3 regions of the Enterobacter sp. PL_is379 genome follow, and region 1 is predicted to be linked to each of the others. Evidence: predicted binding sites of a transcription regulator. Region 1 holds the regulator's gene; each other region holds the start of a gene.
What was found. Region 1 encodes PhoB, which activates phosphate uptake and scavenging genes when phosphate is short. Its sites were predicted from a motif close to CTGTCATAAAACTGNCNNAT; they were not measured.
Positions count from the first base shown of each region.

Region 1 (10,465 bases):
CAGCGCCGTCACGCCCAGTTTTTTCAGGTACGGCAGCTTTTCGCTGATTCCGTCGAGATCGCCGCCGTAAAACGTCGATCCGCCCGCATGCGCGGTTAATGGCTCGTCCCACGCTTTCAGGATAATGTCATGGCCCGCCGCATGGTGGTGATAGACCTTATCCTGGTCGGCAGTGCGTTTTTCGCTGCGCGCAAAACGGTCCGGGAAAATCTGGTAAAAGACCTGGTCGTTAACCCACTGCGGGCCGTTATCCGGATAATCGACTGCAAACTGCTCCAGCCGTGCGGGCGGGAAACGGCTAAACCCCTGCGGGGTAAACCACAGCTGGCGGTTATTCCACAGCAGTTTGAAGCTGTAACGGCGACGCGGCTGCCCGCTGCTCAGGTCGATATTCGCCCGCCAGGCGGTGATCCCCGGCTGCGGCTGGCTGCGCAGCTTGTGCATTTTCAGCCCGGTCTCTTCGTTATCGATTTCGGCGCGGAGCGTCACGCGTTCAGGCTGATTTTCCCCCGCCAGCCAGAGCGTAATCACAAGGTTGTCTTTGTTTGGCTTAACAAATGGGGCAACCGGAAGGTGCCAGGCGTTTAACATCACGAATCCCCTTTGATGAAATTGACGTCACCTTGCCACAGGGTGGTTAAGGATAGCTCATCACGATCGGGATTATTGGGGGAGGAGAAAGGAGGAGGAGGCATCAGTGCGGCCTGATGCCCTCCCCCCAACCCTCTCCCACAGGGAGAGGGAGAAAAAAGATTACTGCGCTTCTGCCAGCTGACGGTCGCGACGGCATTTAAACACCCAGCCCACCAGCAGCAGGACGATCCACGCGCAACCCACGTACAGGGAAATGCGGGTATCCGGATGGTAGCCAATCAGGGCAATGATAAACACCAGGAAGATCAGCCCGACGACGGTCGTCGCAACGCCGCCCGGTACTTTGAACTTCAGCGCTTTCGCCTCATCCGGCGTCAGGCGACGGCGGAAGGCAATCTGCGACAGCAGGATCATGATCCACACCCACACCGTCGCGAAGGTCGCCAGCGATGCAATCACCAGGAAGACGTTCTCCGGCATGATGTAGTTCAGGTAAACCGAGAACAGCAGCGCCACGGTCATCACCACAACGGTCACCCACGGCGTGCCGCGGCGTGAGGTTTTGGCGAACACCTTCGGCGCACTGCCCTGCTCCGCCATGCCGTGCAGCATACGGCCCACGCCAAAGACGTCACTGTTGATCGCGGAGAGCGACGCGGTCAGCACCACAAAGTTCAGAATGCTGGCGGCAAACGCAATCCCCATGTGCTGGAAGGTCAGAACAAACGGGCTACCGTTGGTACCCACCTGATTCCACGGGTAGATGGACATGATCACGAACAGCGTACCCACGTAAAACACCAGAATACGCATCGGCACCGAGTTGATCGCGCGCGGAATGGACTTCTCCGGGTCTTTCGCTTCCCCGGCGGTGATACCGATAATCTCGATACCGCCGTAGGCGAACATGACCATCTGGAGCGACATGACCATGCCGAGCCAGCCGTTGCTGAAGAAGCCGCCGTTGCTCCAGAGGTTATGGATGCCGGTCGGCTGCCCGCCGTTGCCGATTCCCCAGATGATGATGCCAAAACCGGCCACAATCATGATGATGATGGTGGCGACCTTGAAGAAGGAGAACCAGAACTCCAGCTCGCCGAACACCTTCACGCTCATCAGGTTGACGGCGCAAATGATCAGCACCACGCTCAGCACCCATATCCAGTGCGGCACCGCCGGGAACCAGACGCCCATATAGATGCCAAACGCCGTCACGTCGGCAATCGCCACGATCAGGATTTCAAAGCAGTAGGTCCAGCCGGTGATAAACCCGGCCAGCGGGCCGAGGTTTTCCTGAGCGTAGCGGGAGAATGAGCTGGCAGACGGGTTGTGAACCGACATTTCGCCGAGGGCGCGCATGATGATATACGCCGCCACGCCGCCGATGATGTACGCCAGCAGCACGCTGGGACCGGCCATTTTGATGGCATCTGCCGAGCCATAAAAAAGACCGGTGCCGATAGCAGAGCCCAGCGCCATAAAGCGGATGTGGCGCGTGCTCAATCCACGTTTAAGTTTGTTAGTGCTTTCCATTTAAATCTTGCCATTCAACACGAAAAAAACAAAAAACCACGGGGCCTTAAGCCCCGTGGTTAAACAGTTTGTTGCCGTTGATTAATGGGCGTTCGATGCGACCTGACGCCCTGCAGCACGGTCCCAGATAATGGCCAGAACCAGTGCAACAACGGTAGGCATCAGCCAGGCCAGACCCTGCTCGGACAGCGGCAGACGCTGTGTCCACGCCGGCAGTATGTGCGCGAAAGCTGATGCTTTAATCCCGTCAAGGATACCAAAAATCAGGCTGATAAACATGGCTGGCGCAATAATTCGTGAAGAGTTGTTCCACCACGGGCGAGTAAAGCTCAACACCACCAGCACGATGCACGGCGGATAAATCGCCGTCAGCACCGGAATAGAGACCTGAATCAGGTGGCTCAGACCGAGGTTTGACACCGCCATAGAGAAGATGCCGAGGATAAACACCAGGGTGCGGTAAGAGAGCGGCAGATACTGTGCAAAGAACTCTGCGCAGGCGCAGGTCAGGCCAACCGCGGTGACCAGACAGGCCAGGAAGATGAGTGCCGCCAGCAGCATACTGCCCGCACCGCCGAAGGTGTGCTGAACGTAGGCGTGCAGGATAGCCGCACCGTTGGCGTTCTGATCGACCAGCATGGCGCTGTCGGAGCCCAGACGGAACAGCGCCAGATACAGCAGCGTCAGACCCACACCGGCCATCAGGCCAGCCCAGATGGTATAGCGGGTCAGCAGGCGCGCTTCGGTCACACCGCGGGAACGCGCGGCGTTAACGATAACGATACCAAACACCATGGCGCCCAGCGTATCCATCGTCAGGTAGCCGTTCACAAAGCCGTTAGAGAACGCGGCGTTTTTATAGGCGTCCATCGCATCGCTAATCGGGCCCGCTGGCCAGACGATGGCCGCTACCGCCAGAACAATCAGCGCCACAATTTTGAGCGGAGCCAGGAAGTTACCCACGGTATCCAGCAGTTTGCCCGGATAGAGGGAAACCAGAATCACGATCGCGAAGTAGATCAGGCTGTAGATAAACAGCGGCATCGCGCCGTCACCGGTCAGAGGAGCAATACCCACTTCGAAGGACACGGTGGCCGTACGCGGGGTCGCAAACAGCGGGCCAACGGCCAGATAGCAGACGGTTGCCAGCAGAACGCCCGCCACTTTACCAATCGGGGTGCTAAGGCTATCCACACCGCCACCGACTTTCGCCAGCGCGACGACGGTGAGAACCGGCAGACCCACGGCAGTAATCAGGAAACCAAACGCGGCGGTCCAGACGTGTTCACCCGCCTGTAGGCCAACCATTGGAGGGAAAATGATGTTGCCTGCGCCAACGAACAGCGCAAATGTCATAAAGCCCAGCGCGATGATGTCACGCGATTTTAAGTGATGGGTCATAAAACCTTACTGCCTGTGGATGTGGTGTTGAAAACATTGAGATTTTCGATATCCCTGACGGGACGATACAGCCGAAAATTTGCTCAATTTCAGCGGGAAATGCTCCCGTCCTGGCGTGGAGAAGAATAGTTTTTCGATTTACCACGCAAATACAGTCGGTCTGACAGTATCTGGGGCGCAATTTAAACGCTTATAACGTTTAAAGGCAAGGTGGGATCGCAAAACCAGAACAATATGCCAGCATGAAAACACACGTTAGAATAATACGCTGTTTATAAGAAAAACCCATGGCTAATCATGCGAACAAAAAACAGACAGCCGTATAAAATTCATCCGCGTTTCGCTTGACTGCAAAGCAAACGGGCCAGCGATGGCTGACCCGTGGAAAGGTAAAATGACACGCCTGCCGTCAGGCGATCTTTTTGGCAATTAATCGTTCCGGAATAACGAAACTGAAACGGGTTCCTTTACCCAGCGTACTTTGAATATCGAGACGGCTTTCATGGTGATTCACCGCGTGTTTCACAATTGCCAGCCCCAGGCCGCTTCCGCCCGTCTGCCGGGATCGCGCTTTATCCACACGGTAAAAGCGCTCGGTCAGACGCGGAATGTGCTCCGGCGCGATCCCCGGCCCATTGTCTTCCACGCTAAACTCCGCCCCCGTTGGGGCATGGTGCCAGCGCACCACGATATTTGTCCCCTCAGGCGTATGATTCACCGCGTTATACACCAGGTTGGAAATGGCGCTACGCAGTTCATCTTCGCTGCCCAGCACCTTCAGCGTACTGTCGACCTCAAAGGTCAGGTGATGCTTTTTGTGGCTTAACGTCTGCGCTTCACGCTCCACGACCCGCAGCATCATCGGGACATCAATGGTGTCATTTAGCGCCAGCGTTGGCGCCGCTTCAATCTTCGAGAGCGTCAGCAGCTGCTTCACCAGCCCTTCCATCCGGTGCGTTTGCTCGCGCATGGTGTGCAGCGCTTTTTCACGCGGCGCGCCTTCCAGCGTTTGCTCCTGCATCATCTCCAGGTAGCCCTGCAGCACGGTCAACGGGGTTCGCAGTTCGTGACTGACGTTGGCGAAGAAGTTGCGCCGCGCCCCTTCCAGCTGGTGCATCTGGGTGACATCGCGCGCCACCATCAGCCACTGCTTATCGCTGTAGGGCATCACGCGGATCTCCAGATGGCGACCATTATTGAGCTTCAGATTGTGCGGACGGGTAAAATCACGCTTTTTCAGGTACAGCGTAAACTCGGGATAGCGCAGAAGGTTGAGGATATTTTGACCGTTGTCATCCGGCCAGCGCAGGCCCAGCAGCTGTTGAGCCAGGCCGTTACACCAGAAGATCGTCCCTTCTTCGGTCGTCAGAATCACGGCATCCGGCAGCGACTCTGCACCGCTGCGGAAACGCTTAATCAGGCTTCCCAGCTCGCGGCGACGCTTTTTATTACGCATCTGCATCTGATGCAGACCGTACAGCAGCGGCTCCCAGCTGCCGCTTCCCGGCGGCGGCGTCATACTTCGGTCAACCCACAGCCACCAGGAGAGGCGCAGCAGGTTCCAGAAATGCCAGATCAGCAGCCCGGTGACCGACGCCAGCAGAAACCACGGCAGGTGTCCAAGAAAGGCCCCAAGAAGGAAGGCCGGAATACAGCATAAGATCAGTTCAAAGACGAGCCTTTTCCATGACAGACGTTCCAGCACGCGTCACACTCCTGTCATTGTTCAGAAACGGGTAGAAAAACGATAACCCGTGCCGCGGACCGTCTGCACCATGCGATCGTGGCCGCTCAGTTCCAGTGCTTTTCGCAGGCGGCGAATATGTACGTCAACCGTCCGGTCTTCGACATACACGTTAGTTCCCCAGACGTTATTCAGCAACTGCTCGCGGCTGTACACGCGTTCCGGGTGGGTCATAAAGAAGTGCAGGAGTTTAAATTCGGTAGGCCCCATGTCGAGGGGATTTTCACCAGTCATCACGCGGTGTGAGGTGGGATCAAGGCTCAGCCCCTGCATCTCAATCACCTCTTCCACCGCCATTGGCGAAATACGGCGCATCACGGCTTTAATGCGGGCGACCAGCTCTTTTGGGGAGAACGGTTTGGTAATGTAATCGTCCGCACCGGTCTCAAGACCGCGCACGCGATCCTCTTCTTCTCCGCGCGCCGTAAGCATCACAACCGGGATGTCGCGGGTCAGCGCCTCACGCTTCAGGTGTTTGATAAACTGCAGTCCGGAGCCGCCAGGCAACATCCAGTCCAGCAGAATCAGATCGGGCCAGGGTTCATTCAGCTGGTTCACTGCGCTGTCATAATCTTCCGCTTCAACCGGCTGGAAACCGTTTTGCTCGAGCACGAAGCACACCATTTCACGAATTGGAGCTTCATCTTCTACGACCAGAATACGTCTCGCCATACTTTGCCCTGTCTTATCTTATTTAAGTTACAAGTTTGTAATTCGGCGCCATTATGCGTCAGATTTATGACAGATTTATGAAAAACAGTACCACGATAACGGGCAAACCGTTGTTTTATTACAGCGGTTATTTTCCCTTCTCTGAACGTTTATAATCCTGCTTTCTCTTTTTTGCCACGGATCAGCTATGCGCATACTTCACACCTCGGACTGGCATCTGGGTCAAAATTTTTACAGTAAAAGCCGTGCGGCTGAACATGAAGCGTTCCTGAACTGGCTGCTGGAAACGGCCCGGACGCACGAGGTGGACGCGATTATTGTGGCGGGTGACATCTTTGATACCGGCTCGCCCCCCAGCTATGCGCGTGAGCTGTATAACCGCTTCGTGGTGAATCTGCAGCAAACCGGCTGTCACCTGGTGATTGTCGCCGGCAACCATGATTCCGTCGCCACGCTCAATGAATCCCGCGATATCCTGGCATTTCTCAATACCACCGTGGTCGCCAGCGCCGGGCACGCCCCACAGATCCTGAAAAAACGCGACGGGTCGCCGGGCGCTGTGCTGTGTCCGATACCGTTTTTACGTCCGCGGGACATCGTGCAAAGCCAGGCAGGGCTGTCGGGTGCAGAAAAGCAGCAACATCTGTTACAGGCCATCACAGACTATTACCACCAGCAGCACGCCGAAGCCTGTGCCCTGCGGGGTGAACAGCCTATTCCGGTGATTGCGACCGGGCATCTCACCACCGTCGGGGCCAGTAAAAGTGACGCCGTGCGTGACATCTATATCGGCACGCTGGATGCCTTTCCGGCGCAGAACTTCCCGCCAGCCGACTACATTGCGCTCGGGCATATCCACCGCGCGCAGGTTATTGGCGGCAGCGAGCACATCCGCTACTGCGGCTCCCCTATTTCGCTCAGCTTTGACGAAACGGGCAAAGCCAAATCGGTGCATCTGGTGAGCTTTAGCGAGGGAAAACTCCGCGCCGTCGAGACGCTGGAAGTACCGGTCACCCAGCCGCTGGCGGTGCTGAAAGGCGATCTCGATGCCATCACCGCCCAGCTGGAACAGTGGCGCGGTGCTGAACAAGATCCCCCCGTCTGGCTGGATATCGAAATCACCACCGATGACTACCTGCACGATATGCAGCGCAAAATCCAGGCGCTGACGGAGGATTTGCCCGTCGAAGTCTTACTGGTCCGCCGCAGCCGCGAGCAGCGCGAGAAAATTCTGTTAAGCGCTCAACGTGAAACGCTCAGTGAACTGCGGGTTGAAGAGGTGTTTGAACGCAGGCTCTCGCAGGAAGAGATTGACGACGCGAAGCGCGCAAGACTCAGCGAACTCTTCAGCCATACCCTGCATGCGCTCAATGATGAGGAAGAAAACGCATGAAAATTTTGAGCCTGCGCCTGAAAAATCTCAACTCCCTCAAGGGCGAGTGGAAAATTGACTTTACCGCGGAGCCGTTTGCCAGCAACGGGCTGTTTGCCATCACCGGCGCGACCGGGGCAGGAAAAACTACCCTGCTCGACGCCATCTGTCTGGCGCTTTATCACGAAACGCCGCGACTGCAGAAGGTCTCTCAGGCGCAAAACGATCTGATGACGCGCGACACCGCCGAATGCCTGGCAGAAGTGGAGTTCGAGGTAAAAGGCACCGCCTATCGCGCCTTCTGGAGCCAGAACCGGGCCCGCAACCAGCCGGACGGGAACCTGCAGGCACCGCGCGTGGAGCTGGCGCGCTGTGAAGATGGCAAAATCCTGGCCGACAAAGTGTCGGATAAGCTGGAGCAAACCGCCGCGCTTACCGGGCTGGACTACGGGCGCTTTACCCGCTCGATGCTGCTGTCACAGGGGCAGTTTGCCGCCTTCCTTAATGCCAAACCGAGCGATCGTGCCGAGCTGCTGGAAGAGCTGACCGGCACCGAGATCTACGGCCAGATTTCCGCCATGGTGTTTGAAAAACATAAAGCCGCCCGCAGCGTGCTTGAAAAGTGCGAGGCGCAGGCGGCGGGCGTCGTTCTGTTGAGCGAAGAACAGCAGCAGCAGTTACAGCAAAGTTTGCAGGCACTTACTGACGAAGAGAAAACCCTGCTGGTTCAGCAGCAAAGCCAGCAGAAAGATTTTCAGTGGCTTACGCGTCATGATGAGCTCGTGCGCGAGCAACAGCGCGTCACCGCGACGCAGCTGCAGGCGCAACAGGCGCTGACGAACGCTGCGCCAGAGCTGGCAAAGCTCCAGCTTGCTCTGCCCGCCGCCCAGCTTCGACCGCTCTGGGAACATCAGCAGGAGCAAACCGCGCGTCTGGCACAGACTCAGCAGCGAATTATCGAAGTAAATACTCGCTTACAAGCCAGAACCGCGCTGCGCTCACGTATCCGCAATACCGCCCTGCGTAACCACGAGCAGCTTCAGACCGAACTGACGGCGCTGGCGCAGTGGCTGGCGGAGCACGAGCGCTATCGGCTGCTGGGCCAGGAGATTGCCGGCTGGCGCGCCCAGTTCTCGCAGCTTAACCGCGATAAAACGCAGTTAGCCTCGCTTGCTGCGCGGATGAGTGAATTACGCAACAGGCTGGCTGAGATGCCGGAAAATGCGCTGACCCTGACGGCGGATGAGGTTAGCGCGGCCATGGAGCAGCAGTCCCGGTCACGCACGCTGCGCCAGCGGCTAACGTCGCTGCATGCCCGCTATCAGCCGCTGCAAAAGCGCCTGCGCCAGAGCGGTGAAAGCGTGCAGAAGGCCCAGGCCGAACAAAATAAACTCAATGAAACGCTGATGCTGCGCCGCCAGCAGTACAAAGAGAAACACCAGCACTATCTGGACCTGAAGGCCCTGTGCGAACGCGAAGCGACGATTAAAGACCTGGAAAGCTATCGTGCCCAGCTTGAGGCGGGTAAACCCTGTCCGCTGTGCGGTTCCAGCGAGCACCCCGCCGTTGAGCAATACCAGTCTCTTGAGCTGACGGATAACCAGCGCCGCCGTGATGCCCTGGAAAAAGAGGTCGCCGCCCTTAAAGAGGAAGGCCTGCTGGTGCTGGGACAGATTAATGCCCTGGCTCAGCAGATCCAGCGCGAGACAGACGAAGTTCAGACGCTCTCTCAGGAAGAGCAAGCACTCACTAAAGAGTGGATAGAGGCCTGTGCTTCCCTGAATATAGCGTTGAATATTCAGGACGATATCGCGCCATGGCTGAACGAACAGGAACAGTACGAGCGCCAGCTTTATCTGCTCAGCCAGCGTCTGACCCTGCAAAACCAGTTGAACGAGCAGGAAGCGCAGGAGCGACAGTATCAGCAGCAGCTGACGGCCGCGCGCCAGGCGCTGGAACACACCCTGCTCTCGCTATCACTCAACGTACCTGAAGACGGTAATGAAGCCGCCTGGCTGCACGCCCGCGAAGCGGAATTCTCGCAGTGGCAGGAGAAGCAAACGCAGCACGGCGTGCTTCAGGAACGCATAAACGCCCTGAAGCCGCTGCTCGACGCGCTTCCGGCAACGAAAAGCGCAGACGCCGAACCGGTTATTCCTGATAACTGGCGCGACATCCACGACGAGTGCGTGTCGCTACAGAGCCAGCTGACCGCGCAACAGCAGCAGGAGACGCTGGAGCAAGAGCGTCTGCAGCAGTCGCAGACGCAGTTCACCGCGGCGCTCTCGGCAAGCTGCTTTGCCGATCGGGACGCGTTCCTTGCCGCGCTGTTGGATGACGACGCTATTCGCCACCTCGAACAGCTGAAACAGTCGCTGGAAAGCCAGATACAGCAGGCCGCGGCCCTTTCCGGCCAGGCTAACCAGCAGCTGCAGGCTCATCTGGCGCTGCGGCCGGAAGGGCTCGACGCCGATGCACCTGCGCTGCAAAGCCAGCTGCAGCAGCTGGCGCAGCGGCTGCGCGAGAACACCACGCATCAGGGCGAGATCCGCCAGCAGCTTAAGCAGGACAGCGATAACCGTCAGCACCAGCTGGCGTTGATGCAGCAAATTGAAGAGGCCGCGCGCCAGGCGGACGACTGGGGGTACCTGAACGCGCTGATCGGCTCCAGCACCGGCGACAAGTTCCGTAAGTTCGCCCAGGGGCTGACGCTGGACAATCTTGTCTGGCTCGCAAACCAGCAGCTTAACCGTCTGCACGGGCGTTATCTGCTGCAGCGTAAGGCCAGCGACGCGCTGGAGCTGGAAGTGGTCGATACCTGGCAGGCGGATGCGGTTCGCGATACCCGTACGCTCTCGGGCGGCGAAAGCTTCCTGGTCAGCCTGGCGCTGGCGCTGGCCCTTTCCGATCTGGTGAGTCATAAGACGCGGATCGATTCCCTGTTCCTGGATGAAGGGTTCGGCACGCTCGACAGTGAAACGCTGGATACCGCGCTGGATGCGCTCGACGCGCTGAACGCCACCGGGAAAACCATCGGCGTGATCAGCCACGTTGAGGCGATGAAAGAGCGCATTCCGGTGCAGATTAAGGTGAAGAAGATCAACGGCCTGGGGTATAGCAGGCTGGATAAGGTGTTTGCGGTGGAATGA
Region 1 covers NZ_JBVPGT010000026.1:125,574-136,038, reverse strand. Annotated here, with positions in the region: gene malZ (maltodextrin glucosidase) at 1-591, opposite strand, end outside; gene proY (proline-specific permease ProY) at 754-2,127, opposite strand; gene brnQ (branched-chain amino acid transporter carrier protein BrnQ) at 2,209-3,528, opposite strand; gene phoR (phosphate regulon sensor histidine kinase PhoR) at 3,938-5,233, opposite strand; gene phoB (phosphate response regulator transcription factor PhoB) at 5,255-5,944, opposite strand; gene sbcD (exonuclease subunit SbcD) at 6,132-7,337, shown strand; gene sbcC (exonuclease subunit SbcC) at 7,334-10,465, shown strand.

Region 2 (10,465 bases), on a different contig from region 1:
TGGCCGATATCGAGGCGATCCCGCTGGCGGATGCGCAGTTCGATCTGGTCTGGAGCCATCTGGCGGTCCAGTGGTGCAGCAGCCTGCCGCAGGCCTTGCGCGAGCTTTATCGCGTGGCGCGACCGGGCGGGAAGGTGGCCTTTACCACCTTGCTGGAGAGTTCGCTGCCGGAGCTGAATCAGGCGTGGAAAGCGGTGGATGAGCAGCCGCACGCTAACCGTTTTTTATCGCATGAGCAGGTGACGCAGGCGCTGACAGGCTGGCGCTACCGCAGCACGGTGCAGACCATCACGCTCAATTTTAGCGATGCGTTCAGCGCCATGCGTTCGCTGAAGGGCATCGGCGCCACGCACCTGCATACCGGACGGGAGAAAAAACCACTCACCCGCGGACAGCTGCAGCGGCTGGAGCTGGCCTGGCCTCAGCAGCGGGGTTATTTCCCGCTCTCTTATCAACTTTTTCATGGGATTATCGAACGTGACTGAACGTTATTTTGTCACCGGAACGGATACGGAAGTGGGCAAAACGGTGGCCAGCTCTGCGCTGCTGCAGGCGGCACGAAAGCTCGGAAAAAACACCGTCGGATATAAGCCCGTTGCTTCCGGCAGCGAGATGACGGCGGAAGGGTTACGCAACACCGACGCGCTGGCGCTCCAGCGTAACAGCACGCGTGAACTCGCCTATTCAGCGGTCAATCCGTACACCTTTGCCGAGCCGACCTCGCCGCACATCATCAGCGCTGACGAAGGTCGTCCGATTGATTTCGCCCTGCTTTCAGCCGGGTTACGGGCGCTGGAAAGCCAGGCCGACTGGGTGCTGGTGGAAGGGGCTGGAGGCTGGTTTACGCCGCTTTCGGACACGCAGACGTTTGCTGACTGGGTGCAGGCCGAGCAGCTTCCGGTCATTCTGGTCGTCGGCGTTAAGCTGGGCTGCATCAATCACGCCATGCTGACCGCGCAGGCCATACGGCAGGCCGGGCTGCGTCTGGCGGGCTGGATAGCCAACGACGTGGTTGCGCCGGGGAAACGACACCAGGAGTATCTGGCGACGCTCAGGCGCGTTCTTCCCGCCCCGTGCCTCGGAGAAATTCCCTGGCTTGCTGACGGCGCGGAAAATGCCGAAACCGGGCGTTATCTCGATCTCAGCGTCTTGCTTCCCGCGACATCCAGTGCGCGATAAGCTCGTCATCCAGTTCGTTAACGTGGCCCTGCGCCACGTTACGCCCGCGATAGAGCATACAGAAACGGTCCGCAACCCGGCGGATAAACGACAGCTGCTGCTCCGCTAACAGCACCGTCATACCTAACTCCCGGTTTAAGCGCGCCAGCAGCTGCCCCAGCTTCTGAGCGAAGCTGTGTCCTGCGCCGTGCAGGGGCTCATCGAGGATCAGCAGGTGAGGACGGTTCACCAGCGCATTAGCCAGCGCCAGCTGGTACTGGTCGTCCGGAGAGAGCGTGTTGGCGCGGGTCTGTCGCAATGCGTAGAGCGCTGGAAACAGGTCGTAAACGTCATTTTTCGCTTCAGGGTTGGGTTTCCCCATCGCCCGCATGGCGATATGCAGATTCTCCTCAATCGTTAACTGGGAGAAGATCCGCCTGTCCTGCGGGACATAGCCTATCTCCGTTCCTGAACGCTGTTCTGGCGGCAGGTTAAGCAAATCGCGCGGCGGCGCGCCTGCCTCATGCCAGATGATGCTACCGCTTTCGACGGGCACTCTCCCGGCGATGCAATTCATGAGGGTGGTTTTCCCCATTCCCGGCAGGCCAACGACGCCTGTACACATCCCTTGCGGAAAATCCAAATTCACGTTCCATAGCGTATGTTGGCTTCCGTAAAACTGATTCACAGCACGCAGACTCAACATCTTTCTCTCCTTAAAAATGTGTGTAGGTGAGGCTCGGGTTTGAATCTGCAAAACCCCTGCCAGAAACCGAAAAGCGTTTAAAAAACCGGCTTTTTTAGGAATAAGTCACCGGAGAGGGGGTGAGAAAAAACGGGATTGCACATCGACGGTGCTGGCGGTGTTGAGTTGTGGTGCAGAACCCGAAATGCTGAAAATGTGAGCAAGATCGCATCGGTTGGTTATGAATGACGCAACTGTTAATCAGCAAAAAATAGCTATAAAAATTTTTTACCGCCGTCTCGTGGGAAAATCCGGGAATTTGCCGAGCGCCAGTCTGCATGGGCTGGAAGCAGTTATCCACTATTCCTGTGGATAACCATGTGCATTAGAGTTAGAAAACACGCGATAAGCGAGAGAAGACGCGGCTTACGCCCAAATTGACGCGAAACGCGGCTTTAGAAAATATCGTTTATTATTTAATTGCTTAGATAAAAGCAATTCCCGTCATGAAAGTGTCACTCGTTGCCACAAAACTATCATTACCTGGCTTGACAAATGTTAAAAAAGAAAAAGTTCTGGGGATAACCTGACCTGACTGGTGTTTTATATTGTCACAGTCCAAATTTTGGTCGCTATCGCGCTAATCATTCAGGCGCTACTCTAAATATCCTGACATGCTACTGGTTTTTCATCCAGTGTTTTTTACTGGCATTCCTGGCAACAAGGAGTAAAATTACTCACCTGCCGCTTATAACGTCATCAGGTTGTCGCCCATGAGTAAACCGTTCAAATTGAATTCTGCTTTCCGTCCATCTGGCGATCAGCCTGAGGCGATCCGTCGTCTGGAAGAAGGGCTGGAAGATGGGCTGGCGCACCAGACGCTGCTGGGGGTAACCGGCTCGGGTAAAACGTTCACTATCGCCAACGTGATTGCGGATCTCCAGCGCCCCACGATGGTGCTGGCACCCAATAAAACCCTGGCCGCACAGCTTTACGGCGAGATGAAAGAGTTCTTCCCGGAAAACGCCGTGGAGTATTTCGTCTCCTACTACGATTACTACCAGCCTGAAGCCTATGTACCGAGCTCTGACACCTTCATTGAGAAAGATGCCTCGGTGAACGAACACATCGAGCAGATGCGTCTGTCGGCCACTAAGGCGCTTCTGGAGCGTCGCGATGTGGTCGTTGTCGCATCGGTTTCCGCGATCTACGGTCTCGGCGATCCGGATCTCTATCTCAAGATGATGCTGCACCTGACGCAGGGGATGATCATCGACCAGCGCGCCATCGTCCGTCGTCTGGCGGAGCTGCAGTATGCCCGTAACGATCAGGCGTTCCAGCGCGGCACCTTCCGCGTACGCGGTGAGGTGATCGACATCTTCCCGGCGGAATCGGACGATATGGCGCTGCGCGTCGAGCTGTTCGACGAAGAGGTTGAACGCCTGTCGCTCTTCGACCCGCTGACCGGACACGTTGAGTCGGTGATCCAGCGCTTCACCATCTACCCGAAAACGCACTACGTGACGCCGCGCGAGCGTATCGTGCAGGCGATGGAAGAGATCAAAGTGGAGCTGGCCGAGCGCCGTAAGGTGCTGCTGGCCAACAATAAGCTGCTGGAGGAGCAGCGCCTGAGCCAGCGCACCCAGTTTGACCTTGAGATGATGAACGAGCTGGGCTACTGCTCCGGCATCGAAAACTACTCCCGCTTCCTCTCCGGGCGCGGGCCGGGCGAGCCGCCGCCGACGCTGTTTGACTACCTTCCGGCAGACGGTTTGCTGGTGATCGACGAATCCCACGTTACGATCCCGCAGATCGGCGGGATGTACCGCGGCGACCGGGCGCGTAAAGAGACGCTGGTGGAGTACGGATTCCGCCTGCCGTCGGCGCTGGATAACCGTCCGATGAAGTTTGAAGAGTATGAGGCGCTCGCGCCGCAAACCATCTACGTCTCGGCCACGCCGGGCAACTACGAGCTGGAGAAATCCGGTGAAGACGTTGTCGATCAGGTTGTGCGTCCAACGGGTCTGCTCGACCCGATTATTGAAGTTCGTCCGGTGGCCACCCAGGTGGACGATCTGCTCTCGGAAATTCGCGCCCGTTCCGCCATCAACGAGCGCGTGCTGGTGACCACGCTCACCAAGCGTATGGCGGAAGACCTGACCGAGTATCTCGAAGAGCACGGCGAGAAGGTGCGTTATCTGCACTCGGATATCGATACCGTGGAGCGCATGGAAATTATCCGCGACCTGCGTCTGGGCGAGTTTGACGTGCTGGTGGGGATTAACCTGCTGCGAGAAGGTCTCGATATGCCGGAGGTCTCGCTGGTGGCGATTCTGGATGCGGACAAAGAGGGCTTCCTGCGTTCCGAGCGTTCGCTGATTCAGACAATTGGCCGCGCCGCGCGTAACGTCAACGGGAAAGCGATTCTGTACGGTGACAAAATTACCCCGTCGATGGCGAAAGCGATTGGTGAGACGGAACGCCGCCGCGAGAAACAGCAGCGCTACAACGAAGAACACGGCATTACGCCGCAGGGTCTGAACAAGAAGGTGGTGGATATTCTGGCGCTGGGTCAGAACATTGCCAAAACCAAAGCGAAAGGCCGCGGCAAGGCGCGTTCAGTGGTGGAAGAAGATACCGTCGTGCTGACGCCGAAAGCGCTGCAGCAGAAAATCCACGAGCTGGAAGGGCAGATGATGCAGCACGCGCAGAACCTGGAGTTCGAAGAGGCGGCGCAGATCCGCGACCAGCTTCATCAGCTGCGGGATCTGTTTATCGCGGCATCATAGGTTAAAGCAGCGTGTTTCTCCCTCTCCCCGTGGGAGAGGGCCGGGGTGAGGGCATCAGGCCGCAAAAAACGAACCTAACCCAGCGCCTGAATCGCCTTCTCCAGCGCCTCGCGCAGCAGGTGACGGTCGTGGCGATACTTGATGTCTGAGGCCTCCAGTGGCTCCTGCACCACCAGACGATCGCCAATCCCTGACACATCCACTTTTGGTCCCACGACTACGCCGTCAATGATTTTCTTGCCGACGTAATGCTCCATTAATTCAAGCTTGTCCGCCAGCGACAGGCTCGCCGCCGCCGGGCTCAGTTCACGTCCCAGATTACCGATGTAAACCATCGGCGCCGGGGTGCGGCGCAGCGCCTGCGCCAGCTCTTTCACCAGCAGAATGGGCATCAGGCTGGTATAAAAACTGCCTGGACCGATCAGGATAAGATCCGCTTCCCCGATTGCCTCTACCGCTTCACGCGTGGCGGGCACGCTCGGATAGGTCATCAACTCCGTTGGCGGCAGAAGGAGCTGGTCAATATTCACCTCGCCGTAAACTTCATGCCCTTCGGCGTCGATAGCCATCAAGTCAACCGGTTGTTCAGACATGGGGATCAGGAATGCGTCCACTTTGAGCAGATTACGGATCAGATTGATGGCTTCGAGAGGCCGTACGCTCAGGTGATCCAGCGCCTTTAACATCAGATTTCCGAGGTTATGCCCGGAAAGTTCGCCATTACCGCCAAAACGGTACTCAAACATCGCCGACGCGACGCTCGGCTCGGTAATTAACTGGTTCAGGCAGTTGCGCATATCTCCCCAGGCAATGCCGCCTTCGGCACGACGAATGCGCCCGGTTGAGCCGCCGTTATCGGTGGTGGTCACTATCCCTGTCAGCCTTGAGCCCAGTGACGACAAAGAGGACATAACCCGGCCTAAGCCGTGTCCTCCGCCAAGAGCGACCACTCGGTCAAGATCCGCAAAAGTGCGATTGCGCATACGTATTCCTTATCACGTTCGATCGCGTAACAGTAACCTAACTACCCCTAAAAGACGATGCCTCACCCGATGCAAAATGACGTATATCAATGTGAAAATGCGGTTTTTAGGTATTCTGTAGCGAAAATGGACGAATGACTCGCTATATACTTAATTATATAGCGAAAAGCGATAATGGCGCCGTCAGAATTTCCGCGCTACTATCGCCCTAACCACGTTTTCAAAATTGAAAACATACACTCTAGCCCTTGCGCCTGTGTCGAAAGATATGGCGCTCTGGCCGTGGCGAATTTGCCACCAGGGTACAGAAAGAAATGACTGTGCCTCCCGATCTGGAAAGGTGTACATGGCTTCACAACTTACTGATGCTTTCGCGCGTAAGTTTTATTACTTACGTCTGTCGATTACCGATGTGTGCAACTTCCGTTGCACCTACTGCCTGCCCGATGGCTACAAACCGGGCAGCGTCACCAATAACGGCTTTCTCTCCGTGGATGAAGTGCGCCGCGTCACGCGCGCCTTCTCTGAGCTCGGCACCGAAAAAGTGCGCCTTACCGGCGGTGAACCCTCGCTGCGCCGCGATTTCCCCGACATCATTGCCGCGGTACGTGAAAACGAACGTATCCGCCAGATTGCGGTGACCACCAACGGTTACCGCATGGCGCGCGACGTGGCGACCTGGCGCGATGCGGGGCTGACGGCGATTAACGTCAGCGTCGATAGTCTGGACGCCCGCCAGTTCCACGCCATTACCGGCCAGGATAAATTCCAGCAGGTCATGGACGGTATCGATGCGGCATTTGCGGCCGGCTTCGAAAAAGTCAAAGTCAACACGGTGCTGATGCGTGATGTAAACCATCACCAGCTCGATACCTTCCTGGCGTGGATTAAATCCCGCCCCATTCAGCTGCGTTTTATTGAGCTGATGGAAACCGGCGAGGGCAGCGAGCTGTTCCGCCGCCATCACATCTCCGGCATGGTGCTGCGCGACGCGCTGCTAAAACGCGGCTGGATCCACCAGATCCGCCAGCGCAGCGACGGCCCGGCGCAGGTCTTCTGCCATCCTGATTACGAAGGCGAGATCGGGCTTATCATGCCTTACGAGAAAGATTTCTGCGCCAGCTGCAACCGCCTGCGCGTCTCCTCCGTGGGCAAGCTCCATCTGTGCCTGTTTGGTGACGGCGGCGTAGATCTTCGCGATCTGCTGGAAGACGATGCGCAGCAGGACGCGCTTGAAGCACGCATTTCTGAAGCGCTGACGCATAAAAAACAGACCCACTTCCTGCATCAGGGCAATACCGGCATTACTCAGAACCTGTCCTACATCGGCGGGTAATCAGGCTTAAGAAGGAACAGAAAATGAGTCAGGTAAGCGCAGAATTTATCCCGACACGCATTGCTATCCTTACCGTTTCCGACCGCCGTGGCGAAGAGGATGATACCTCCGGCCACTGGCTGCGCGAGGCGGCCCATGACGCGGGGCATCGCATCGTCGATAAAGCGATCGTGAAGGAGAACCGCTACGCCATTCGCGCGCAGGTCTCTCAGTGGATCGCCAGCGATGAGGTGCAGGTGGTACTGATCACCGGCGGCACCGGCTTTACCGCAGGCGATCAGGCGCCTGAAGCGCTGATCCCGCTGTTCGACCGCGAGGTGGAAGGCTTCGGCGAGGTGTTCCGCATGCTCTCCTTTGAAGAGATTGGTACCTCCACGCTGCAGTCGCGCGCCGTTGCCGGGGTGGCTAACAAAACGCTGATTTTCGCCATGCCGGGTTCGACCAAAGCCTGCCGCACCGCGTGGGAAAACATCATCGCCCCGCAGCTGGACGCCCGTACCCGTCCGTGTAATTTCCATCCCCATTTAAAGAAATAAGCTATGTCACAACTGACCCACATTAACGCCGCCGGTGAAGCGCATATGGTGGACGTCTCCGCCAAAGCCGAAACGGTGCGCGAGGCGCGCGCCGAAGCGTTCGTCACCATGCTGCCGGAGACGCTGGCGATGATCATCGACGGCAGCCATCACAAGGGTGATGTCTTTGCCACCGCCCGCATCGCGGGGATTCAGGCCGCCAAGCGCACCTGGGATCTCATCCCGCTGTGCCATCCGCTGATGCTGAGCAAGGTGGAGGTGAACCTGCAGGCGCAGCCGGAGCAGAGCCGCGTGCGCATTGAGTCACTCTGCCGCTTAACCGGCAAAACCGGCGTGGAGATGGAAGCCCTGACGGCGGCCTCCGTTGCCGCGCTGACCATCTACGACATGTGCAAAGCGGTGCAGAAAGACATGGTGATTGGCCCGGTTCGCCTGCTGGCAAAAAGCGGCGGAAAATCCGGTGATTTTAAGGTGGACAGCCATGATTAAGGTGCTCTTTTTTGCGCAGGTGCGCGAGCTGGTGAATACCGACAGCCTGACGCTGGATGCGTCTTTTGAAAACGTTGCTGCCCTGCGCGCGCATCTGGCGGCACAAAGCGACCGCTGGGCGCTGGCGCTGGACGAAGGCAAGCTGCTGGCCGCCGTTAACCAGACGCTGGTGGAATTCACCCACCCGCTGGCCGAAGGGGATGAAGTGGCCTTCTTCCCGCCGGTAACGGGGGGCTAAGATGGCTGACACCCGAATTCTGGTGAGCCCCGGGCGTTTTAACGTGGGGACCGAATACAGCTGGCTGGCGGAACGCGATGAAGACGGCGCGGTCGTGACCTTTACTGGCAAGGTGCGCAACCACAACCTCGGCGACAGCGTGAAGGCGCTGACGCTGGAGCACTATCCGGGGATGACGGAGAAGTCGCTGGCGGAGATTGTGGAGGAGGCGCGGGGCCGCTGGCCGCTCGGCCGCATCACGGTAATTCACCGCATCGGCGAGATGTGGCCTGGCGAGGAGATTGTCTTCGTTGGAGTGACCAGCGCGCACCGCGGCAGCGCGTTTGCGGCAGGGGAGTTCATTATGGATTACCTCAAAACCAGAGCGCCGTTCTGGAAGCGCGAAGCCACGCCGGAAGGCGATCGCTGGGTAGAATCTCGCGACAGCGATAAACAAGCCGCCAGCCGTTGGTAGTCGGTTTACGTGGATGTGTTAATCTTAACGTGTGTGTCTACTTAATCTTAATCAGGAGTGAATCATGGACCGATTTCCGCGTTCCGATTCAATAGTACAGCAGACCCGTAGCGGCCTGCAGACGTATATGGCTCAGGTGTACGGCTGGATGACGGTTGGCCTGCTGCTTACCGCGTTTATCGCGTGGTATGCGGCGAACACGCCGGAGCTGATGATGTTTATCTTCTCCAGTAAGATCACCTTCTTTGGGCTGATTATCGCGCAGCTGGCGCTGGTGTTTGTGCTTTCCGGTCTGGTGCAAAAGCTGAGTGCCGGCATGGCAACGACCCTGTTTATGCTCTATTCGGCACTAACGGGGCTGACGCTTTCCAGCATCTTTATCGTTTACACCTACTCATCCATTGCCAGCACCTTCGTGGTCACCGGCGGGATGTTCGGTGCGATGAGCCTGTACGGTTACACCACGAAGCGCGATCTGAGCGGCTTCGGCAGTATGCTGTTTATGGGGCTGATCGGGATTGTGCTGGCGTCGCTGGTGAACCTGTGGCTGAAGAGCGAAGCGCTGATGTGGGCCGTGACCTACATCGGGGTGGTGATCTTCGTTGGATTGACGGCGTATGACACCCAGAAGCTGAAAAACATCGGCGAGCAGATTGACGTGCGCGACAGTTCAAACCTGCGCAAATACGCGATCCTGGGCGCGCTAACGCTGTATCTGGACTTCATCAACCTGTTCCTGATGCTGCTGCGTATTTTCGGCAACCGTCGTTAAGGTTGCTTTGCCGGGTGGCGGCTTCGCCTTACCCGGCCTACGAAGCGCGAACCGTAGGTCGGGTAAGGCGAAGCCGCCACCCGACTTATTCACTTCGCTAGCATCCTCTCATTCTTCGCCCGCAGCTTTTTCGCCCGACTTTCCAGCACCAGATAGCAGACCGTTGCCAGCGCCAGCGGCAGGAAGTAATACAGCATGCGGTAGGCGAGCAGGGCAGCGATGATGGCACCCTGAGAAACGTGCTCCCCGGCCAGCAGGGCAATAAACACCGCCTCCAGCACGCCGATCCCCGCCGGAATATGCACAATCACCCCGGCAATACTGCTCACCAGCAGCACGCCCAGCACGAAGAAGTAGTTTACGTCCTCGCCAATCAGCAGCCAGATGATGGCTCCCATCGCCATCCAGTTAGCGCTGGAAACCGCCATCTGCAGCACCGCAAACTTCCACGAGGGCAGGACCAGCTTTTGCCCTTTAATGGTCATATGACGGCGTCTGGCAAAGGCGCAGGCCCAGAGATAAACGGCGATAATCAGCAGCAGTACGATGCCCAGAATGCGCAGCGTTGCCTCGTCGATATACCAGTGCGCGGGGAGCTGCACCACGCCGATGGTGAAGATCACCCCGCCAAGCAGGATATAGCCCAGCCAGTTGGTGGTAATGCTCAGGGAAAAAATGCGCGTGATGGTTCCGCCCGGCAGGCCAAGGCGCGAATAAAGGCGATAGCGCATGCCAATGCCGCCGACCCAGGTGCTCAGCGTCAGGTTAAAGGCGTAGCAGATAAACGACACCAGCATTACCTGACGTTTGGCCAGCTTGTGGCCGCAGTAAGCGCGGCCCAGCAGGTCATAGCAGCCGTACATCAGGTAGCTCACGATAACCAGCCCCACAGCGCCCAGCAGCACCATCCGGTTATAGTTGCGGATGACCTTCCACACCTCTTCCCAGTCAACTTTCTGCGCGTAGACCACCAGCAGAACCGCGACCGCAATAAAAAACAGCCAGGTGAGGATCTTTTTTGCCAG
Region 2 covers NZ_JBVPGT010000033.1:208,713-219,177, forward strand. Annotated here, with positions in the region: gene bioC (malonyl-ACP O-methyltransferase BioC) at 1-485, shown strand, start outside; gene bioD (dethiobiotin synthase) at 478-1,179, shown strand; gene AC0TOY_RS22360 (ABC transporter ATP-binding protein) at 1,142-1,864, opposite strand; gene uvrB (excinuclease ABC subunit UvrB) at 2,617-4,632, shown strand; gene yvcK (uridine diphosphate-N-acetylglucosamine-binding protein YvcK) at 4,707-5,615, opposite strand; molybdenum cofactor riboswitch at 5,841-5,974, shown strand; gene moaA (GTP 3',8-cyclase MoaA) at 5,962-6,951, shown strand; gene moaB (molybdenum cofactor biosynthesis protein B) at 6,975-7,487, shown strand; gene moaC (cyclic pyranopterin monophosphate synthase MoaC) at 7,491-7,976, shown strand; gene moaD (molybdopterin synthase sulfur carrier subunit) at 7,969-8,214, shown strand; gene moaE (molybdopterin synthase catalytic subunit MoaE) at 8,216-8,668, shown strand; gene AC0TOY_RS22400 (Bax inhibitor-1/YccA family protein) at 8,733-9,440, shown strand; gene AC0TOY_RS22405 (lysylphosphatidylglycerol synthase domain-containing protein) at 9,530-10,465, opposite strand, start outside.
Region 2: the regulator PhoB is predicted to act here: its motif matches at 2,366-2,385, upstream of uvrB (excinuclease ABC subunit UvrB).

Region 3 (10,465 bases), on a different contig from region 1:
TCTGGCGCAGTTGCCCGCGCTGTGGAAGGCGCGCGGATGGGATATTACTCGCTGAAAAAACAAAGCCGGATGGCGCTAACGCTTATCCGGCCTACAGGGCTAGTAGGGCGGGTAAGCGCTAGTGCCACCCGCCACAAACATTACTCTTTCGGATCTTTACCCGCCAGCAGCTTATCCAGCTCGTCGCCGCCCACGTGACGGAAGTCCTGACCCTTCACGAAGTAGAAAATGTATTCGCAAATGTTCTGGCAGCGGTCGCCGATACGCTCGATGGAGCGCGCGCAGAACAGGGCAGTCAGTACGCTTGGGATCGTACGGGAATCTTCCATCATATAGGTCATCAGCTGACGCACGATGCCTTCATACTCCTGGTCGACCTTCTTGTCTTCACGGTAGATACGCACCGCTTCGTCCAGATCCATACGCGCAAAGGCATCCAGCACGTCGTGCAGCATCTGCACGGTGTGGCGGCCCAGCGACTCCAGGCTCACCAGCAGCGGCTGGTGCTGCTGAGAGAACTTCTCCAGCGCGGTGCGGCAGATTTTATCCGCCACGTCACCAATACGCTCCAGCTCGGCGATGGTTTTGATGATCGCCATCACCAGACGCAGGTCGCTCGCCGTCGGCTGACGTTTCGCGATAATGCGCACGCAGGCCTCGTCGATAGCGACTTCCATCATGTTGACGTTTTTGTCGCCTTCAATGACGCGCTTCGCCAGCTCGCTGTCCTGGTTGTGCATTGCCGTAATTGCATCAGAAAGCTGCTGCTCAACCATGCCACCCATGGTCATCACCTGCGTGCGGATGCTTTCCAGCTCTGCGTTGAACTGGCCTGAAATATGTTTATTAAGATTGAGGTTGTCCATGGTTTCTCCACATGCACTAAGGCAAATCAACCGTAGCGGCCAGTAATATAATCTTCGGTTTGTTTCTTCGCGGGCTTAGTGAACAGATCGTCCGTGTTGCTGAACTCAATCAATTCACCCAGGTACATAAACGCCGTGTGATCGGAGCAACGTGCAGCCTGCTGCATGTTATGGGTCACGATAACCACGGTGTAATCCTGCTTCAGTTCGGTGATCAGCTCTTCAATGCGGCCGGTTGAGATCGGGTCCAGCGCTGAACACGGCTCATCCAGCAGCAACACTTCAGGGCGAATCGCAATACCGCGCGCAATGCACAGACGCTGCTGCTGACCACCGGAGAGAGAGTAACCGCTCTGGTGCAACTTATCTTTGGTTTCGTTCCATAATGCGGCCTTGGTCAAAGCCCACTGCACGCGCTCGTCCATATCGGCACGGGAGAGCTTTTCAAACAGACGCACACCAAACGCAATGTTGTCATAAATAGACATCGGGAACGGCGTGGGTTTCTGGAACACCATCCCCACTTTCGCACGCAGCAGGGCAATATCCTGAGCCTGGGTCAGAATGTTTTCACCATCGAGGATGATTTCCCCTTCAGCGCGCTGCTCCGGATAGAGCGAATACATTTTGTTAAAGGTACGCAGCAGCGTGGATTTCCCACAGCCGGACGGACCGATAAATGCCGTGACCTGGTTCTTTGCGATATCCAGGTTGATGTTCTTCAGGGCATGGAATTTGCCGTAGTAGAAGTTCAAATCACGAACCTGAATCTTACCCGGGGCAGTATCAACCATACTCATTGACTCATTTCCTCATTCGGCGCCGCGATCTGCCGCGCCGTAAAAAATTAACCGTGTTTCTTCTTCGCGAAAATGACGCGCGCCAGAATGTTCAGCAACAGTACGCAAAGGGTAATGATCAGCACCCCGGCCCAGGCCAGCTGCTGCCATTCCGCGAAGGGGCTCATCGCAAATTTAAAGATCGTCACCGGCAGGTTGGCGATCGGCTGCATCATGTCCGTGCTCCAGAACTGGTTGGAGAGGGACGTAAACAGCAGCGGTGCCGTTTCACCCGCGATACGCGCCACCGCCAGCAGGATACCGGTCATGATCCCGGAGACCGACGCCTTCAGCGTAATCGCAGAGATCATCTTCCATTTCGGCGTACCCAGCGCGTAAGCCGCTTCACGCAGGCTGTCCGGCACCAGTTTCAGCATGTTCTCGGTGGTTCGAATCACAATCGGCACCTGCAGCAGCGCCAGCGCAATGACGCCCGCCCAGCCGGAGAAGTGTTCCATCTGCGCCACCACCACGGTGTAAACGAACAGACCCACGACGATAGACGGGGCTGACAGCAAAATGTCGTTAATGAAGCGAATCACTTCCGCTAGCCAGGATTTACGGCCGTATTCTGCCAGGTAGATGCCCGCCATGATGCCCAGCGGCGTGCCGAAGACCGTCGCCCAGAGGATCAGCAATCCGCTGCCCGCCAGGGCATTCGCCAGGCCACCACCCGCCGTGTTCGGCGGCGGCGTCATTTCGGTGAACAGCGACAGTGACATTCCGTCAATCCCGCGAACGACCGTCGAGAAGAGGATCCAGACCAGCCAGAACAGGCCGAATGCCATCGTCGCCATAGAGAGCGTCAGGGCAATGCGGTTTTTCATGCGGCGTCTGGCCTGCATTTTGCGGCGGGATTCCGCCAGTTCAGCAGTTGCTTGCATTTCGAGAGTGGCCATTAGCGTGCTCCCTCATTTTTAGCGAGACGCATAATCATCAGCTTGGAAATCGCCAGAACAATGAAGGTAATAACGAACAGAATCAGACCCAGCTCCATCAGCGCCGCGACGTGCAGACCCGATTCCGCTTCCGCAAATTCATTCGCCAGCGCAGAGGTAATACTGTTACCCGGCATATAGAGCGACGCGCTGTCGAGCTGGTAGGTGTTACCGATGATAAAGGTGACCGCCATGGTTTCACCCAGCGCACGACCTAAGCCCAGCATCACGCCCCCGATCACCCCATTTTTGGTGAACGGAAGGACGATGCGCCAGATCACTTCCCAGGTGGTGCAGCCGATACCGTAGGCCGACTCTTTCATCATCACCGGCGTTTGTTCGAAGACATCGCGCATAACCGCCGCAATGTACGGAATAATCATGATGGCGAGGATCACGCCAGCCGCCAGAATGCCGATACCGAAAGCCGGGCCAGAGAACAGGGCCCCCACAAACGGAATGGCAGAGAGGACATTACCCACCGGTTCCTGGAAGTACGTGGCAAACAGCGGCGCAAAGATGAACAGGCCCCACATGCCGTAGACGATACTCGGAATAGCTGCCAGCAGTTCGATGGCGATCCCCAGCGGACGACGCAGCCAGCCCGGCGCCAGCTCCGTCAGGAACAGGGCAATACCAAAGCTTACCGGAACCGCAATCAGCAGGGCGATGAACGAGGTCACCAGCGTGCCGTAAATTGGCACCAGGGCACCGTAGATGTCGTTCGGCGCGTCCCACTCTTTGGTCCACAGGAAGGAGAAACCGAATTTCTGGATGCTCGGCCAGGAGGAGAAAATCAGAGACACGATAATGCCGCCCAGCAGCAATAGCACAATCAGCGCAGCCAGTTTGACCAGCGCGCTGAAAATCATGTCACCTTTTTTACCCGGAGGGTTAAATACAGGCTTGGTTGCAGCCATAAATTACTCTTCTGTTAAACGCGTTTACGAAATCGCCGGGTGGCGCTTGCGCTTACCCGGCCTACAGTCGGAACCGTAGGGCGGGTAAGCGCAAGCGCCACCCGCCATTTTCGTCAGAATGCTAAATTAATACAATGCTTTACCGCTGCTGTCTTTTACGTTGGTTTTCCATGCAGCGCGAATCTGCTCAACCACGTTGTCTGGCAGGGTGGCGTAATCCAGAGCGTTAGCCTGTTTGCCGCCGTTTTTGTATGCCCAGTCGAAGAACTTCAGCACTTCAGCGCCCTGCTCAGGTTTCTTCTGCTCTTTGTGCACCAGGATGAAGGTGGTAGAGGTGATTGGCCATGCACCTTCGCCCTTCTGGTTAGTCAGATCCTGCGCGAAGGATTTGCTCCAGTCAGCGCCTTTGGCAGCGTTAGCAAAGTTCTCTTCGGTCGGGCTAACCGGCTTGCCGTCGGCAGAAACCAGTTTGGTGTAAGACAGGTTGTTCTGCTTCGCGTACGCATACTCTACGTAGCCGATGGAGCCAGGCAGACGCTGTACGAACGCGGCGATACCGTCGTTACCTTTACCGCCCAGACCGGTAGGCCAGTTAACGGTAGAACCGGAGCCGACTTTAGATTTCCACTCTTCGTTCACTTTCGCCAGGTAGCTGGTGAACACGAAAGAGGTACCGGAACCATCCGCGCGGCGAACCACGGCGATGTTCTGAGAAGGCAGCTTCAGGCCTGGGTTGAGCTTAGCGATCGCTTCGTCATCCCATTTTTTGATGTTGCCCAGGTAGATGTCACCCAGCGTTTTGCCGTCCAGCACCAGCTCGCCCGACTTCACGCCCGGCAGGTTGATGGCCAGAACCACGCCACCGATCACGGTAGGGAACTGGAACAGGCCTTCCTGAGCCAGTTTGTCATCTGACAGCGGAGCGTCAGACGCGCCGAAATCAACCGTGTTCGCGGTAATTTGTTTCACGCCACCGGAGGAGCCGATACCCTGATAGTTAACCTTGTTACCGGTTTCTTTCTGGTAGGTATCCGCCCATTTGGCATACACCGGCGCAGGGAAGGTTGCACCAGCGCCAGTCAGGCTTGCTTCTGCAAATACAGAGAACGCGCTCAGAGATAAGGTCGCGGCGACAACAGTTGCGACAGTGGTACGCATAACTTTCATAATGTCTCCTGCAAGATTTTCGTAAATCGTTGTTTAGTGGCTACGATGAGCAAAATAGGACAAACAGGTGACAGATAAATGTACGAATTATGACAGTTTTATGACAATGAAAATTTAACTTAAAATTAAACAAAACAAAGCTTAATTTTCATCGAGTTAGCCACTTTTATGACAGGTTGTTTTCAGAAATATTTTCTTTATGTGACACTGAAAAAAGTAGCTGAAGATGACAAATTGTCATTATTAAAAATGAGAAAGGATTGATGAAAAACAAACCAGGCAGGATAAAAAAGCTCCACCCGAAGGTGGAGCCTGAAGGGTTTATTCTACAGTGACCGATTTCGCCAGGTTACGCGGCTGGTCGACGTCGGTGCCTTTGATCAGCGCCACGTGGTAAGCCAGCAGCTGCAGCGGAACGGTGTAGAAGATCGGTGCAATCACCTCTTCCACATGCGGCATCTCGATGATGTGCATGTTGTCGCTGCTGGCGAAACCGGCATCTTTGTCGGCGAAGACGTACAGGACACCGCCGCGGGCGCGCACTTCTTCGATGTTAGATTTCAGTTTTTCCAGCAGTTCGTTGTTGGGTGCCACAACGATGACCGGCATATCGGCGTCAATCAGCGCCAGCGGGCCGTGTTTCAGTTCGCCTGCCGCATAGGCTTCAGCGTGAATATAGGAGATCTCTTTCAGCTTCAGCGCGCCTTCCAGCGCAATCGGATACTGATCGCCACGACCCAGGAACAGGGCGTGATGCTTGTCAGAGAAATCTTCCGCCAGGGCTTCAATGCGTTTGTCCTGAGACAGCATCTGCTCAATACGGCTCGGCAGCGCCTGCAGACCATGAACGATGTCATGCTCAACGGAAGCATCTTCGCCTTTCAGACGCGCCAGCTTCGCCACCAGCATCAGCAGAACGGTCAGCTGAGTGGTAAACGCTTTAGTGGAGGCCACGCCGATTTCGGTACCCGCTTTGGTCATTAGCGCCAGATCGGATTCACGCACCAGGGAAGAGCCCGGGACGTTACAGATGGCCAGAGAGCCCAGGTAACCCAGCTCTTTAGACAGTCGCAGCGCAGCCAGGGTATCCGCCGTTTCACCAGACTGGGAAAGGGTGATCATCAGGCTGTTACGACGCACCGCAGATTTGCGATAGCGGAATTCAGAGGCAATTTCCACATCACACGGCACGCCCGCCAGGGATTCAAACCAGTAGCGAGAGACCATACCGGAGTTGTAGGAGGTGCCGCAGGCCACGATCTGAATGTGCTCAACCTTGCCGAGCAGTTCGTTCGCGTTTGCACCCAGCTCGCTCAGATCCACTTCACCGTGGCTGATGCGCCCGGTCAGGGTGTTTTTGATGGCGTTTGGCTGCTCGTAAATCTCTTTCTGCATGTAGTGACGGTAAGCGCCTTTGTCGCCCGCGTCGTACTGCAGGTTAGATTCGATCTCCTGGCGCTTCACCTGCTCGCCTTTGGTATCGAACACGGTCACGCTGCGGCGAGTCACTTCGGCGATATCCCCCTCTTCCAGGAAGATAAAGCGGCGGGTGACCGGCAGGAGCGCCAGCTGGTCAGAGGCGATAAAGTTTTCACCCATGCCCAGACCGATAACCATTGGGCTACCGGAACGCGCGGCCAGCAGCGTGGACGGATCGCGGGAATCCATGATCACCGTACCGTACGCACCGCGCAGCTGAGGGATAGCACGCAGCACCGCATCACGCAGTGTACCGCCCTGCTCCAGCTCCCAGTGCACCAGGTGAGCAATCACTTCGGTGTCGGTTTCAGAGACGAAGGTGTAGCCGCGCGCTTTCAGTGCTTCGCGCAGTGGTTCGTGGTTTTCGATAATGCCGTTGTGCACAACCACGATGTGTTCAGACACATGCGGGTGCGCGTTGCCTTCAGACGGTTCGCCGTGCGTCGCCCAGCGGGTATGCGCAATACCGGTTCCCCCGTGCAGCGGATGTTCTTCCGCGGCCTGGGCCAGCATCTGCACTTTACCGAGACGACGCAGACGGGTCATGTGACCTTCTGCATCGACGACAGCCAGACCGGCAGAGTCGTAACCACGGTATTCCAGACGACGTAAACCTTCGAGAAGGATTTCAGCAATATCACGCTGCGCAACTGCGCCAACAATTCCACACATAATTTATATTCCGAATTTAGGCATTATGCCTGCGTTGTCGCTGACCTGTATTTGCCCTTTCCGGGCGCCCCGAGCCTTGTAGAGAGTGGGGTTATTTTTATGGGTACTGCTTGTGGGGGGAGATATATATTTATCTCCTCTCCCGGGTTTGCCTGATGACGGCTACGCCTTATCAGGCCTACTCAATCGTAGGGCGGGTAAGCGTAGCGCCACCCGCCTTGTTGTTACTTTTTCTTCACCGGGCGTTTCCAGCCCTGCTTGCTGACCTGCGGAACGCGGCTTAATACCAGCTCGTTCTCGGCCACATCGCGCGTTACGGTTGTTCCAGCGGCAATAGTCACCCCGTTACCCACGGTAACCGGTGCCACCAACTGCGTATCGGAGCCAACGAACACGTCATCACCAATGATCGTTTTAAACTTATTGGCGCCGTCATAGTTACAGGTAATCGTCCCTGCACCAATATTCACGTTATTGCCAATTTCCGCGTCGCCCAGATAGGTCAGATGACCGGCTTTAGAGCCTTTACCCAGACGCGCTTTTTTCATCTCCACGAAGTTACCCACGTGAGCGCCTTCCAGCAGCTCAGCACCCGGGCGCAGGCGCGCAAACGGGCCGATAGTACAGGCCACGTCCAGACGGGCATCTTCCACCACGCTGTACGGGCTGATTTCGCAGTCGTCACCGATGATGCTGTTTTTGATCACGCAGCCTGCGCCAATTTTGACGCGGTTGCCCAGCGTCACGTTACCCTCGAGGATAACGTTAGTATCAATTTCAACGTCACGCCCGTGAGATAACGTGCCACGCAGATCGAAACGCGCCGGATCGCGCAGCATCACGCCTGCCAGCAGCAGTTTTTCAGCCTGTTCGGACTGATAAACACGCTCAAGGCGAGAAAGTTGAAGACGGTTATTCACCCCTTCGGTTTCGCTGATGCGTGCCGGATGGACAGCCGCAATCTCGCGCCCTTCGTGGTACGCCATCGCAATAATGTCGGTGATGTAGTATTCACCCTGCGCATTGTTGTTGTTGAGCTTCGACAGCCAGCGCTTCATATCCGCGCCATTGGCAATCAGGATACCGGTGTTGATCTCCTGAATCTGACGCTGCGCCTCACTGGCATCTTTATGCTCAACAATACCCGTAACGTTGCCGTTTTCACGGGTGATACGACCATAACCGGTTGGATCGTCCAGCACGACGGTTAATAAACCGAGGCCGCCCTGCGGTTTGGCTTCACGCAGGCGAGTCAGTGTTTCAACAGAGATCAGCGGGACATCGCCGTAGAGCATCAAAATGTCTTCGTCATCCGCAAAGAAGGGCGCTGCCTGCTGCATGGCATGGCCTGTACCCAACTGTTCAGCCTGAAGCACCCAGTTGAGCTTGTCGTCGCTCAGCGTCTTTTTAAGCAGATCGCCGCCGTGGCCGTAGACCAGGTGAACCTGATTAGCACCCAGTTCATTCGCTGCATCAATGACATGCTGCACCATTGGCTTTCCTGCAAGCGTGTGAAGCACTTTAGGCAGGTCGGAATACATGCGGGTCCCTTTGCCTGCGGCAAGGATCACCACGCTCATCGCACTGTTTGACATACGCATCCTGACGGTAGTTTGAGTGAGAAGTAAAAACGTTTGATGCTTAAAATTCTACATCTTTTTCAGCATGAATTAAGGCCGAAAAAAAAAGCCAGCCTGGTATCCAGACTGGCTTTTGTGCTTTTCAAGCCGGTGTTACATCGCTTTTTTGGTCAACTCGATAACGCGCAGTTTCGCGATCGCTTTGGCCAGCTCCGCAGACGCCTGAGCGTAATCCACGTCACCATGAGAGCTGTTAATGTGCTCTTCAGCCTTACGCTTCGACTCCAGGGCTCGCGCTTCGTCGAGATCCTGGCCACGAATAGCGGTATCGGCCAGAACGGTCACACTGCCAGGCTGCACTTCAAGAATGCCGCCGGACAGATAGATAAACTCTTCGTGACCGAACTGTTTAACGATGCGGATCATACCAGGCTTAATGGCGGTGAGCAGCGGTGCGTGACCCGGGAAAATACCCAGTTCACCTTCACTACCCGTTACCTGGATTTTCTCGACCAGACCAGAGAACATTTGTTGCTCTGCGCTGACGACGTCCAGGTGGTAAGTCATTGCCATATCACCCTCCGATTAAGGCGTTAAAGTTTTTTGGCTTTTTCCACAGCTTCTTCGATGGAACCAACCATGTAGAACGCCTGCTCTGGCAGGTGATCGTATTCGCCTTCCATGATGCCTTTAAAGCCACGGATGGTGTCTTTCAGGGAAACGTATTTACCCGGAGAACCGGTGAATACTTCCGCAACGAAGAACGGCTGGGACAGGAAGCGCTGGATCTTACGCGCACGTGCTACCACCAGTTTGTCTTCTTCAGACAGTTCATCCATACCCAGGATGGCGATGATGTCTTTCAGTTCCTGGTAACGCTGCAGCAGGGACTGTACGCCACGCGCGGTGTCGTAGTGTTCCTGACCAACAACCAGTGGATCCAGCTGACGGCTGGTGGAGTCCAGCGGGTCAACGGCCGGGTAGATACCCAGAGACGCGATCTGACGGCTCAGTACCACGGTTGCATCTAAGTGCGCAAAGGTGGTGGCTGGTGATGGGTCAGTCAAGTCATCCGCAGGTACGTATACCGCCTGAACGGAGGTGATAGAACCGGTTTTGGTAGAGGTGATACGTTCCTGAAGAACACCCATCTCTTCCGCCAGCGTAGGCTGATAACCTACCGCTGAAGGCATACGACCCAGCAGTGCAGATACTTCAGTACCGGCCAGGGTGTAACGATAGATGTTATCAACGAACAGCAGAACGTCACGGCCTTCGTCACGGAACTTCTCAGCCATCGTCAGGCCGGTCAGCGCAACGCGCAGACGGTTTCCAGGTGGCTCGTTCATCTGGCCGTAAACCAGGGATACTTTGTCCAGAACGTTGGAGTCGGTCATTTCGTGGTAGAAGTCGTTACCCTCACGAGTACGTTCACCTACGCCCGCAAACACAGAGTAACCGGAGTGCTCGATCGCGATGTTACGGATCAGCTCCATCATGTTTACGGTTTTACCTACACCCGCACCACCGAACAGACCAACTTTACCGCCCTTCGCAAACGGACACATCAGGTCGATAACTTTGATACCGGTTTCCAGCAGTTCCTGAGAGCTGGACAGCTCTTCGTAGGAAGGTGCCGCGCGGTGGATAGCCCAACGCTCTTCTTCACCGATGTCGCCTTTCATGTCGATTGGCTGACCCAATACGTTCATGATACGACCCAGTGTTGCTTTACCTACCGGGACTTCGATCGGGTGCTCAAGGTCTTTTACTTCCAGACCACGACGCAGACCGTCGGAAGAACCCATCGCGATGGTACGCACGATACCGCCGCCGAGCTGCTGCTGAACTTCCAGCACCAGGCTCTCGTTACCATTCTGTACCTCAAGCGCGTCGTACACGCGTGGTACGGCGTCCTGAGGGAACTCGACGTCCACCACGGCGCCGATTACCTGGACAATCTTTCCAGTAGCCATCTTGAATCCTCTACGTAATTCGTAAACC
Region 3 covers NZ_JBVPGT010000025.1:221,885-232,349, forward strand. Annotated here, with positions in the region: gene yieH (6-phosphogluconate phosphatase) at 1-55, shown strand, start outside; gene phoU (phosphate signaling complex protein PhoU) at 141-866, opposite strand; gene pstB (phosphate ABC transporter ATP-binding protein PstB) at 893-1,666, opposite strand; gene pstA (phosphate ABC transporter permease PstA) at 1,714-2,604, opposite strand; gene pstC (phosphate ABC transporter permease PstC) at 2,604-3,563, opposite strand; gene pstS (phosphate ABC transporter substrate-binding protein PstS) at 3,690-4,730, opposite strand; gene glmS (glutamine--fructose-6-phosphate transaminase (isomerizing)) at 5,052-6,881, opposite strand; gene glmU (bifunctional UDP-N-acetylglucosamine diphosphorylase/glucosamine-1-phosphate N-acetyltransferase GlmU) at 7,106-8,476, opposite strand; gene AC0TOY_RS07795 (F0F1 ATP synthase subunit epsilon) at 8,615-9,034, opposite strand; gene atpD (F0F1 ATP synthase subunit beta) at 9,055-10,437, opposite strand.
Region 3: the regulator PhoB is predicted to act here: its motif matches at 4,818-4,837, upstream of pstS (phosphate ABC transporter substrate-binding protein PstS).